DNA from 2 places in the Rhizobium sp. ZPR4 genome. Region 2 is predicted to be linked to the other one. Evidence: riboswitches for the same ligand, from Rfam matches in the RefSeq annotation. Region 2 holds a riboswitch; the other holds the start of a gene.

Region 1 (4,282 bases), on a different replicon from region 2:
CGATATTGAGATATATTGCTTCAGAAATTCGATTGCGACGATGACCCTCACTTCCAGTTCCCGCCCGAACATTATTGTCACACTGCCGATCAGTGAGAGGCTTGGTAAACCATTTTGTGGAGATCGCATGGTATCCCACACCGACTTCGACTATGCCGGTACAGGTCATTCGTTGCGGTTCGTTGCGAGGACTGGGAACAGCAATGGAAATTGAAACACATTTGGTTTCGCTGATACGCGTCCTCGGCCAGGTGGCGATCATCGTCTATGCTTATTCCTGGGTCATCCGGATCGTCGAACGCGGCGCTCTGAAATCCGTGGCCATCGGGTTGCTGTTCGGGCTGGTCGGCATCCTGTCCATGGGCGATCCGATACAATGGATGCCGGGCGTTATTCAGGATGGCCGCTCGATCCTCCTTGTCCTTGCGCCGATCTATGGTGGCCTTCTGGGAACCATTGTCGCTGCAGCGATGATGGCTCTGTTTCGGTTTCTGGTCGGCGGTATGGGTGCGGTGGGCGGCGTTGCCGGTATCGTGATCGTTGCGATCGCGGGCTATGTGCTCAGCCTCCTGCCGCGGCAATGGACCGGCACGGGCTGGAGACGATCGGCCCTGTTCGGTCTGGCGACCTGCTCATCCCTCGTGGTTCTCTTCTTTCTGCCATGGGCGGTTGCGCGCGCTCTTCTCCTCTCGGCGACACTTCCGGTGACGACCGTCAATATACTCGGTGTCATGCTGCTATCGGATCTGCTGCAGCGGGAGCAATATCGCATCGGTATCCAACGCGCGCTGGAGAATGAAGCGAGCCTCGACCCGCTGACAAGACTGCCCAACCGCCGCGTATTGCAGCGCGAAGGCGATCGATGCAGCAAGGAAGCGGGCATGCGCCGCATTCCTTTCTCGATCATCATGCTCGATATCGATCACTTCAAGAAGATCAACGATAGCTGGGGGCATTCCTTCGGCGACACCGTCCTGGCACGAGTGGCTGATGTGATCCGGCAAACCGTGCGCAAGACCGATATCGCCGCCCGTTATGGCGGCGAGGAGATCGTGGTGCTGCTGCCGAACACGGATACGAGGGCCGCAGCTGCCGTCGCGGAGAAAATTCGCAGGGATATCGAGGGCACGACCCTGATGTTCGAGCAGGAAGCCGTTCACGTCACTGTCAGCATCGGCATCGCCTGCTCCCTTGAGCCGACCACGGATTTCAAGCATGTGCTCGAGGCCGCCGATAAGGCGCTCTATCGGGCGAAGGCGAGCGGAAGAAATCGGGTTGAGCTGGCCGAGGCCGCCTAGCCGCGCCCTGCCTTCGGCGATGAGCATGATGCTCTCTTTCTTTTTGCCATCCAAGCGTTCTTGACGAGAAGGCCCTGTCCGGAATAACTGAACGCGACGGTTCCCCAAGGAAGACTCCGCGGGGATTAATAGGGAACACGGTGAGGAAGACCCAAGAGGGACCTAGACCGTGGCTGCCCCCGCAAATGTAAGCGGATTGCCGATCATCCGGGAGTGACCTTTTTTAAGTTATCTCCCGAGGCTTAAAGCCATGCCACTGCAAGCAAGCTTGCGGGAAGGCGGATGATCGTCAGAGATCCGCAAGCCAGGAGACCTGCCGTCGATCACGATCCAATCAGCCGGGCGGGGATGCCCGGAAAGGACAGAGAATGATTGACCTGAGCCTTCGATATTATCCGACCTCTATCGGCCTTGATTGGGATCCTCGCAACCGGCGGCGGTCTTTCTCAGCGCGATCGTGCTGACACCGCCCAGTTTCCCTCTCCGATCGAGATCTTTCATGCGCCATTTTTTGACGACTATTACATTTGCACTTGGGCTGACCGGGTTTGCCGCCTCCAGTTTCGCCGCCACACAATATCCGCTCACCATCAATAATTGCGGCCAGAAGGTCACTTTCCAGAAGCTGCCGGCCAGGATCGTTTCGATCGGCCAGGGCATGACCGAAATCCTGCTCTCGCTCGGTCTGGCCGACAAGATCGCCGGCACCGCCGTCTGGGTCGGCCCGGTGCTGCCGCAATATGCCGAGGCGAACAGCAAGATCCCGCGGCTTGCCGATAATGATCCGAGCTTCGAATCCGTTGTTGGCAAGGAACCGGATCTCGTCGCCGCCGAATTCGAGTGGCATGTCGGCGCACAGGGCTCCGTCGGCAAGCGCGAGCAGTTTTCCGAACTCGGCATCAACACCTATATCGCGCCGACGGATTGCGTCGCCAAGGTCAACACCGATGGCGGCGACGGCGTGCGCAAGGAACTGTTCACGATGGACCTGGTCTATCAGGAGATCGACGAACTCGCGGAGATCTTCGATGTGAAAGATCGCGGCGATGCCTTGATCGCGGCCCTGAAGAAGCGCGAAGCGGATGCTGTCGCCTCGATTTCAGGCGCAAAGTCCAAGGATCTGCCGATTGTCTTCTGGTTTTCCAGCAAGGAAGTCAGCGGCGATGCCTTTATCGCCGGCAAGAACAGCGCGCCGGCCTATATCCTGAAGACGATCGGCGCCAAGAACGTCGTGACGACCGAGGAAGAATGGCCGCTCGTCGGCTGGGAGACCATCGCGCAGGCAAATCCGGCCGTGATCGTGATCGCCACCATGGACCGCCGCCGCTATGCCGCCGATGATCCGAAGGTCAAAGTCGATTTCCTCAAGAAGGATCCGGTCACCAGCCAGCTCGATGCCGTCAGGAACAAGCATTTCGTCATGATGGATGCGCAGTCGATGAACCCGACCATCCGCACCATCGACGGCATCGAAATCCTGGCCAAGGGCATCAAGTCCTTCGGCCTGGCGCAGTAAGATATGAGTCTCGTTGCGGAACGTCGGTCATGGTGGGCGCTTCTGGCGCTCGCCCTGGCTGCCATCATGATCCTGGCGTTCATGATCAGCCTTGCGGTGTCGATCGGCGAGATTTCCATCCCGCTGTCGACCACCGCCAAGGCGGTCTCGAACCGGATGTTCGGAACGAGTTTCGAGCTTAGCCGTATCCATCAGGGCATCGTCTGGGATTATCGGCTGAGCCGGGCGCTGGTCGCCGCCAGCACCGGCGCGGCGCTGGCGCTGAGCGGTGTGATCCTGCAGGCCTTGCTGCGCAATCCGCTTGCCGAACCCTATGTGCTCGGCATTTCGGCGGGGGCTTCGACCGGAGCGGTCTGCATCATGATCCTCGGGCTCGGCTACGGCATTCTGGGGCTTTCCGGCGGCGCTTTCATCGGTGCGGCCGTCGCCTTCCTCTTCGTCGGCCTGTTGGCCGCCGGTGTCGGCGGCACGAGCGAGCGCATCATTCTTTGCGGTGTTGCCGGTTCGCAGCTTTTCAACGCGCTCACCTCCTACATCGTCACCACCTCGGCCAATGCCGAGCAGGCAAGGGGCGTCATGTTCTGGCTGCTCGGCTCCTTGAGCGGTGTGCGCTGGCCGGACGTCTATCTTTCTGGGCCGGTCGCCATCATCGGCTTTGTCGTCTGCATGGCGCATGTGCGCGTGCTCGATGCCTTCATCTTCGGTACCGATGCGGCCGCCTCACTCGGCATTGCGGTCAGACGCGCGCAGATCGTCCTGCTCGGCGTGACGGCCTTCATGACCGCAGCCGTCGTCAGCATCGTCGGTTCGATCGGCTTCGTCGGGCTTGTCATTCCGCATGCCGCCCGCTTCGTGGTCGGGCCAAGCCATGATCGGCTGCTGCCGGCAGCAGCTCTGGCCGGCGCCATTTTCATGGTCGGTGCGGATATCATTTCAAGAATCATCATTCCCCAGCAGATCCTGCCGATCGGCGTGGTCACGGCCCTGTTCGGGGCTCCGGCCTTCGCCATCATTCTCTATCGCGCGCGGAGGACGGCATGAGCATCGCTGTTGATACGGTAACCTTTGCGGCCGGCAATACTTTGATCGTCAACGGCGTCAGCCTGGCGGTGGAAAGGGGCAAGGTGCTCGGCCTTCTCGGACCGAACGGCTCGGGAAAATCGAGCTTGCTGCGGCTGATATGTCGGCTGCGCAAGGTCAAGAGCGGTATCATCCGGCTTGGCGGCAGCGACATAGCCTCGATCTCGCGCGGGGATATCGCCCGCCGCATCGCGCTCGTCGAACAGCAGGCGACGACCGATACCCAGGTCACCGTGATGGATGTCGTGCGCCTCGGCCGCACGCCGCATCGCGGCCCCCTGTCGGTCTGGAGTGTTCATGACGATGCGGCGGTTGCGGACGCGCTTGCCCGCGTCGGCATGCAGGGCCGTGCCGGGCAGCTGTGGCAGACGCTTTCAGGAGGCGAGCG
Region 2 (4,282 bases):
ACCGACCTTCATGCCGTAGTTCCAGCCGGCAAAAAAGAAATCCGCGTTGGCGCCGAGCAGCACCTCCTTGCTCGGATATTTCGGTGACAGCTCCGGCAGTTCCTTCACGCCATCACGCAGCTTTTCGTCCAGCGTCTTCCAGCCGGAAATGCCGGTATAGCCGACCATGCGGTCCTGCAGCTTCAGCGCCAGCATCATTTCCGTAAGATTGACGTCGTTGGAAACGGCGCGCTCCGGCGCTTTGTCGAAAGTTACATCCCGATTGCAGCTGCGCACCGTGACGGGCTCGGCAAGCGTCGCGCCTGCGAACAAAACTCCGACCAGCAACGCGGTGGCAGACAAATACATGCGAGGAAACATGAACAACTCCAATGATCGAACTATCGAAGGGAAAAGGAAAATCGCTGCGGGCCATTGTCAGCCCGATGCAGGCGGGTGCCGACACGGAATGCTTTTGATACGTGCTCCACGGTCAGGACTGTGGCCGGCTCGCCATGTCCCGTCAGCCGCCCGCAATCCAGAACCGCGACATGGGTCGCAAAGTCTGCCGCGAGATTGATGTCGTGCAGCGTCGTGATGATCGTCGGCCCAAGCCCCTGCAGCAGTTCGAGAATCTCGAGCTGGTGGCGGATGTCGAGGTGATTTGTGGGTTCGTCGAGGATGATGAGCTCCGGCTCCTGCGCCAAAGCGCGGGCAATCAGCGCCCGTTGCTTTTCGCCGCCGGAGAGCGACGCGAACTGTCGCAACGCCAAAGGTTCCAGCTCCAGCCGCGCAAGCGCCGTGGTCGTGACTTCATGATCGCGATCGCTCCAGCGCGCCATGCCCTTGCGATGCGGAATACGTCCCATCAGCACAACGTCCCGCACACTGAAGGGAAAATCGCCCGGTGTCTCCTGTGGCACGACAGCGATGCGCTGCGCCACCTCCCGCGGACCGATGGACCAAAGATCGGTGCCGTCGAGACGCACCAAACCTCGTTGCGGCTTCAGACCGCGATAGAGGCATCGCAGCAAGGTCGACTTGCCAGCTCCGTTCGGACCGATAATGGCCAGTCGGGCGCCGGCTTCGACGGATAGGGTGATACCGCTGATGATCGGCGTGCTCTTCTGCGGCCCCCAGGTGATGCCGTCCGCATCCAGTCGCGCGTTTCGTTCGGACATGACCGGCTCCTATTGCAATACGACTGGCTGGCGTTCGGCTGACACGACGGCAGCGGGTATGCGCGCGAGCGTCTTGCCTCCAAGCGCGGTCGGGCGTTCGCCTTCGCGGGTCAACCCATCGGGACGATCCCGATAGAGCTTCGCGAAGGAAACGAGCGCACCGATATCGCTCGCATCCTCGATGTCACCGAAGAGGTACGTCGCCTTTGCCGTCGCCTGGAAGGCGACCGTGCAGGGCCGCTCGCAGCCAGCCATGCAGACGCTGCCTTCAAGGCTGAAATCGTCCGAGAGAGCGGCGCCGGCCTGAGAAATGGCCGCCTGCAAATGCGTCAGGAGATCGAGGCCCGGCCGGCATGGTTTGCCGACATGACGGCAGTTCGTGCACACGGTAATCCGGTGCGTCGCCTCTTTTGCTTTGTCCATGAGATGCCTCCCGGAGATTTCACCGGAGGCAAAGTCAAGATAGGGCCAGCGGACGCAACGGCGCCCTCGCCCAACCACTGATTTTCCATCGGAACACCCCGTCCGTTGCGGTTGATATCGTCGATGGCAGGTCTCCTGGCTCGCGGGTCACAACTCGTTCGCGCCTTCCCGGCTTAAAGCCAGTGGCATATTGCGAACGCGCTCTCCGCTTACAGTTGCGGGGGCAGCCACGGTTTTGGCCCCTGATGGGTAGTCCGCACCGTGTTCCCTTTTCAGCCGCCGTCGGGATCGATCCGAAAGCAGCACCATCTGCGGTATTCATCTCATAGAAAGCGGATGCGGGCAACGGCGATGTCATATGCGCTTTCATTTGTCCTGGAGGTTTAGCTTAGGCTTCCGTTATTGGTTACGTTATTACATAACAAATAACAAGCTACTATTTCCGCCTCGAGGCCAAAACTGCGATATGCGTGTGCAGAGGCACCGCAATCACGATCCGGAATGAAAAAACCACTGGGTTGTTAGACCGCCTTGCACTGCGGATGGAAACGCGACGCGACGCCCTCTGCCGCCGCATAGGCTTGCGTGACGATCTCAGGCACCAGATCGATGTCAGGGAGACTTCCAAGTCCCAGGGGACCAATCGCAAAAAGCCCCTCCGTCGTGCGCCCATTGACCTCTAGCGAGCCTGTCGCCTCCACGGCGAGACCGAGGCCGAGCTCGTCCGGCACCGCAAGGCCGGCATCGATGAGACTGCGCAGCAAGGGCACATTCAGATCCGGCGCCTGACACCGACAGTCAATTACATCGTCGGCATAGAGCTGCTCGGTCTCCTGCCGACCAGCCGGCCTCAAAACCAGTCCTGTCGGCGTTCGGCGAATAAAATGGCCGCGCCGCAGCAGCGTGTTGCCCTCGGCAAGCTCCTGATTGAGACGCACATGCAGCGCCTCGGGCAACCGATTGCGATGGCTGTCATAGAGCGCCCGCAAATGTCGGTTGAACTGCTGCTTCTGCCCCGCCGGCAGGGATCGCCAAAGCGAGCGCGCGTGCTTGCGCAAGCCGTTCATGACGGATTGCCAGCTCTGACCGCTCGCCTCCGCCTCGCCGCAAGCCGTGCGGACGAAGCGGACGATCTCGCTTAGCTTACCGGGCATCTCATCGGCAGGAAAAACCGGATCAGCATTGTTACGCGTATGGCTCTGCGGCAGGAAGCCTCGCCGCGAAACGATGGTGATCTGCCCCGCATAGCCGCTTTCACGCATCTGCAGCAGCCGGTCGACGACACGCAGGCCGCTCCCAAGCAAGATCGTGTGCGGTCGCGACACGAGACGGCGCGCCCGCACCGTCGTCGGCACGGTCACGAGATCGCTGGCCTGGAATTCGTGATCTGCAATGCCGTAGCCTGTCGCCAGCACCACCATGTCGAAAGGCGCATTGGCGGCACCGTCGCTTTCCACCACGAAGCGGCCGCCACGAACGCGCCGAAGCCCGAAGACCGTCTCGCTGCTGACCTGCACCGCCACATCCCGCCGAGATGAGAAGGCCTCCGAAAAGCGCTGATAGACGTAGTCGCTGAAAATGCTCTTCGGCACGAAGATCTGCAAAAAACCGGGTATGGCGGCGGGGACGGCGCTGCGGAAAGGCGCATTGCCGCAAAGCCATTGATTGAAATCGTCGGGATCTCCAGCGGAAACGGAAAGATCGCGAACACGGCTATTGAGAATTTCGCTGCTATGCCCGGAGGCGAGCGCCTGTCCGCCGCTGACGGTGGAATTGGGATCGAAAAGCTGCAGATGGAAGGGAAAGCGAACCGTCTTCATCAGCGCGATCGCCATCATCATGCCGGAAAAACCACGCCCGATCACGGCGATGCGGGGCATCGCATAAGGCTGCGCTGTCGCGTTCGTCCTCGCGGAAAAAAATCCCTGAACCGTCATATCAACTCCTGGGGCGAGAGGTGGTCGATCATGCCTTTCTTGGGGCTTGCTCACTTTTTACAGGCCCGGAAACACAGACACCGATACCGGGCCTCGGCAACCTTGGAACTGCGGCCGACAGAACGCACAAAAAGCCGCTTCCGTTCTCAATATGCGTCGCAATTCTTCAATCGGGAATCCCTTCCAAAATGAAAGATGCGACAGGCAGGTCCAACTCTGATCCAACACCAGATGCCTGCAATCGGCCACCATATGATCACTTCGTCAAAAGCCATCGGCGGCAGGATTATTGCCATTGTCTACTTATTTAGTCGTATATGAAAGCGCGAAAACGCTCCGCTAGCAAGCGCTTTCTTGTCCGGACAGAACAGGGCCGACGAGACTGCGGCACAGAAAACGGCGGATGACCGGACAGCCCTTCTCATCTTGAGCTTGCTTCGATCGGCAAAAGAAAAAGCAATTCCAAGCTCTAAGATCAGCTTGTGAAGCGGCTTTCGATATTCATTGACGCAGAAAAGAGGGTTCACAACTCGCTATCCTCAACGCGTTATATCGGACTGTGCGCTTACAATTTCCGCGATCGACGCCGATCGAGCCGGAGGGCGCGATGCGAATCCGCCAGGAAAATCCGTTGTGCACTCCATCTATCGAAATTAAGATCGTACTGATTTGCCGCGCCTGAGAAACCGACCTGGCGCTGGCCGAGGAGTGATGAATGGGGACTGTTTCGCAGTTGCACGAACGCGTCAGGCCGCCCGCCCA

What was found. Region 2 has a riboswitch for cobalamin ahead of ABOK31_RS08875 (DUF1636 domain-containing protein). Riboswitches for the same ligand answer to the same signal wherever they lie in the genome.
Region 1: linked by a shared signal. The riboswitch ahead of ABOK31_RS21930 (ABC transporter substrate-binding protein) and the one ahead of ABOK31_RS08875 (DUF1636 domain-containing protein) in region 2 are both predicted to bind cobalamin.

What each region holds. Positions count from the first base shown of each region.
Region 1 is NZ_CP157968.1:511,034-515,315, reverse strand. It holds gene ABOK31_RS21935 (diguanylate cyclase) at 204-1,298, shown strand; cobalamin riboswitch at 1,379-1,634, shown strand; gene ABOK31_RS21930 (ABC transporter substrate-binding protein) at 1,798-2,814, shown strand; gene ABOK31_RS21925 (iron ABC transporter permease) at 2,818-3,855, shown strand; gene ABOK31_RS21920 (ABC transporter ATP-binding protein) at 3,852-4,282, shown strand, end outside.
Region 2 is NZ_CP157967.1:1,802,826-1,807,107, forward strand. It holds gene ABOK31_RS08865 (ABC transporter substrate-binding protein) at 1-360, opposite strand, end outside; gene ABOK31_RS08870 (ABC transporter ATP-binding protein) at 381-1,160, opposite strand; gene ABOK31_RS08875 (DUF1636 domain-containing protein) at 1,170-1,583, opposite strand; cobalamin riboswitch at 1,691-1,908, opposite strand; gene ABOK31_RS08880 (FAD/NAD(P)-binding protein) at 2,105-3,520, opposite strand; gene ABOK31_RS08885 (SfnB family sulfur acquisition oxidoreductase) at 4,236-4,282, shown strand, end outside.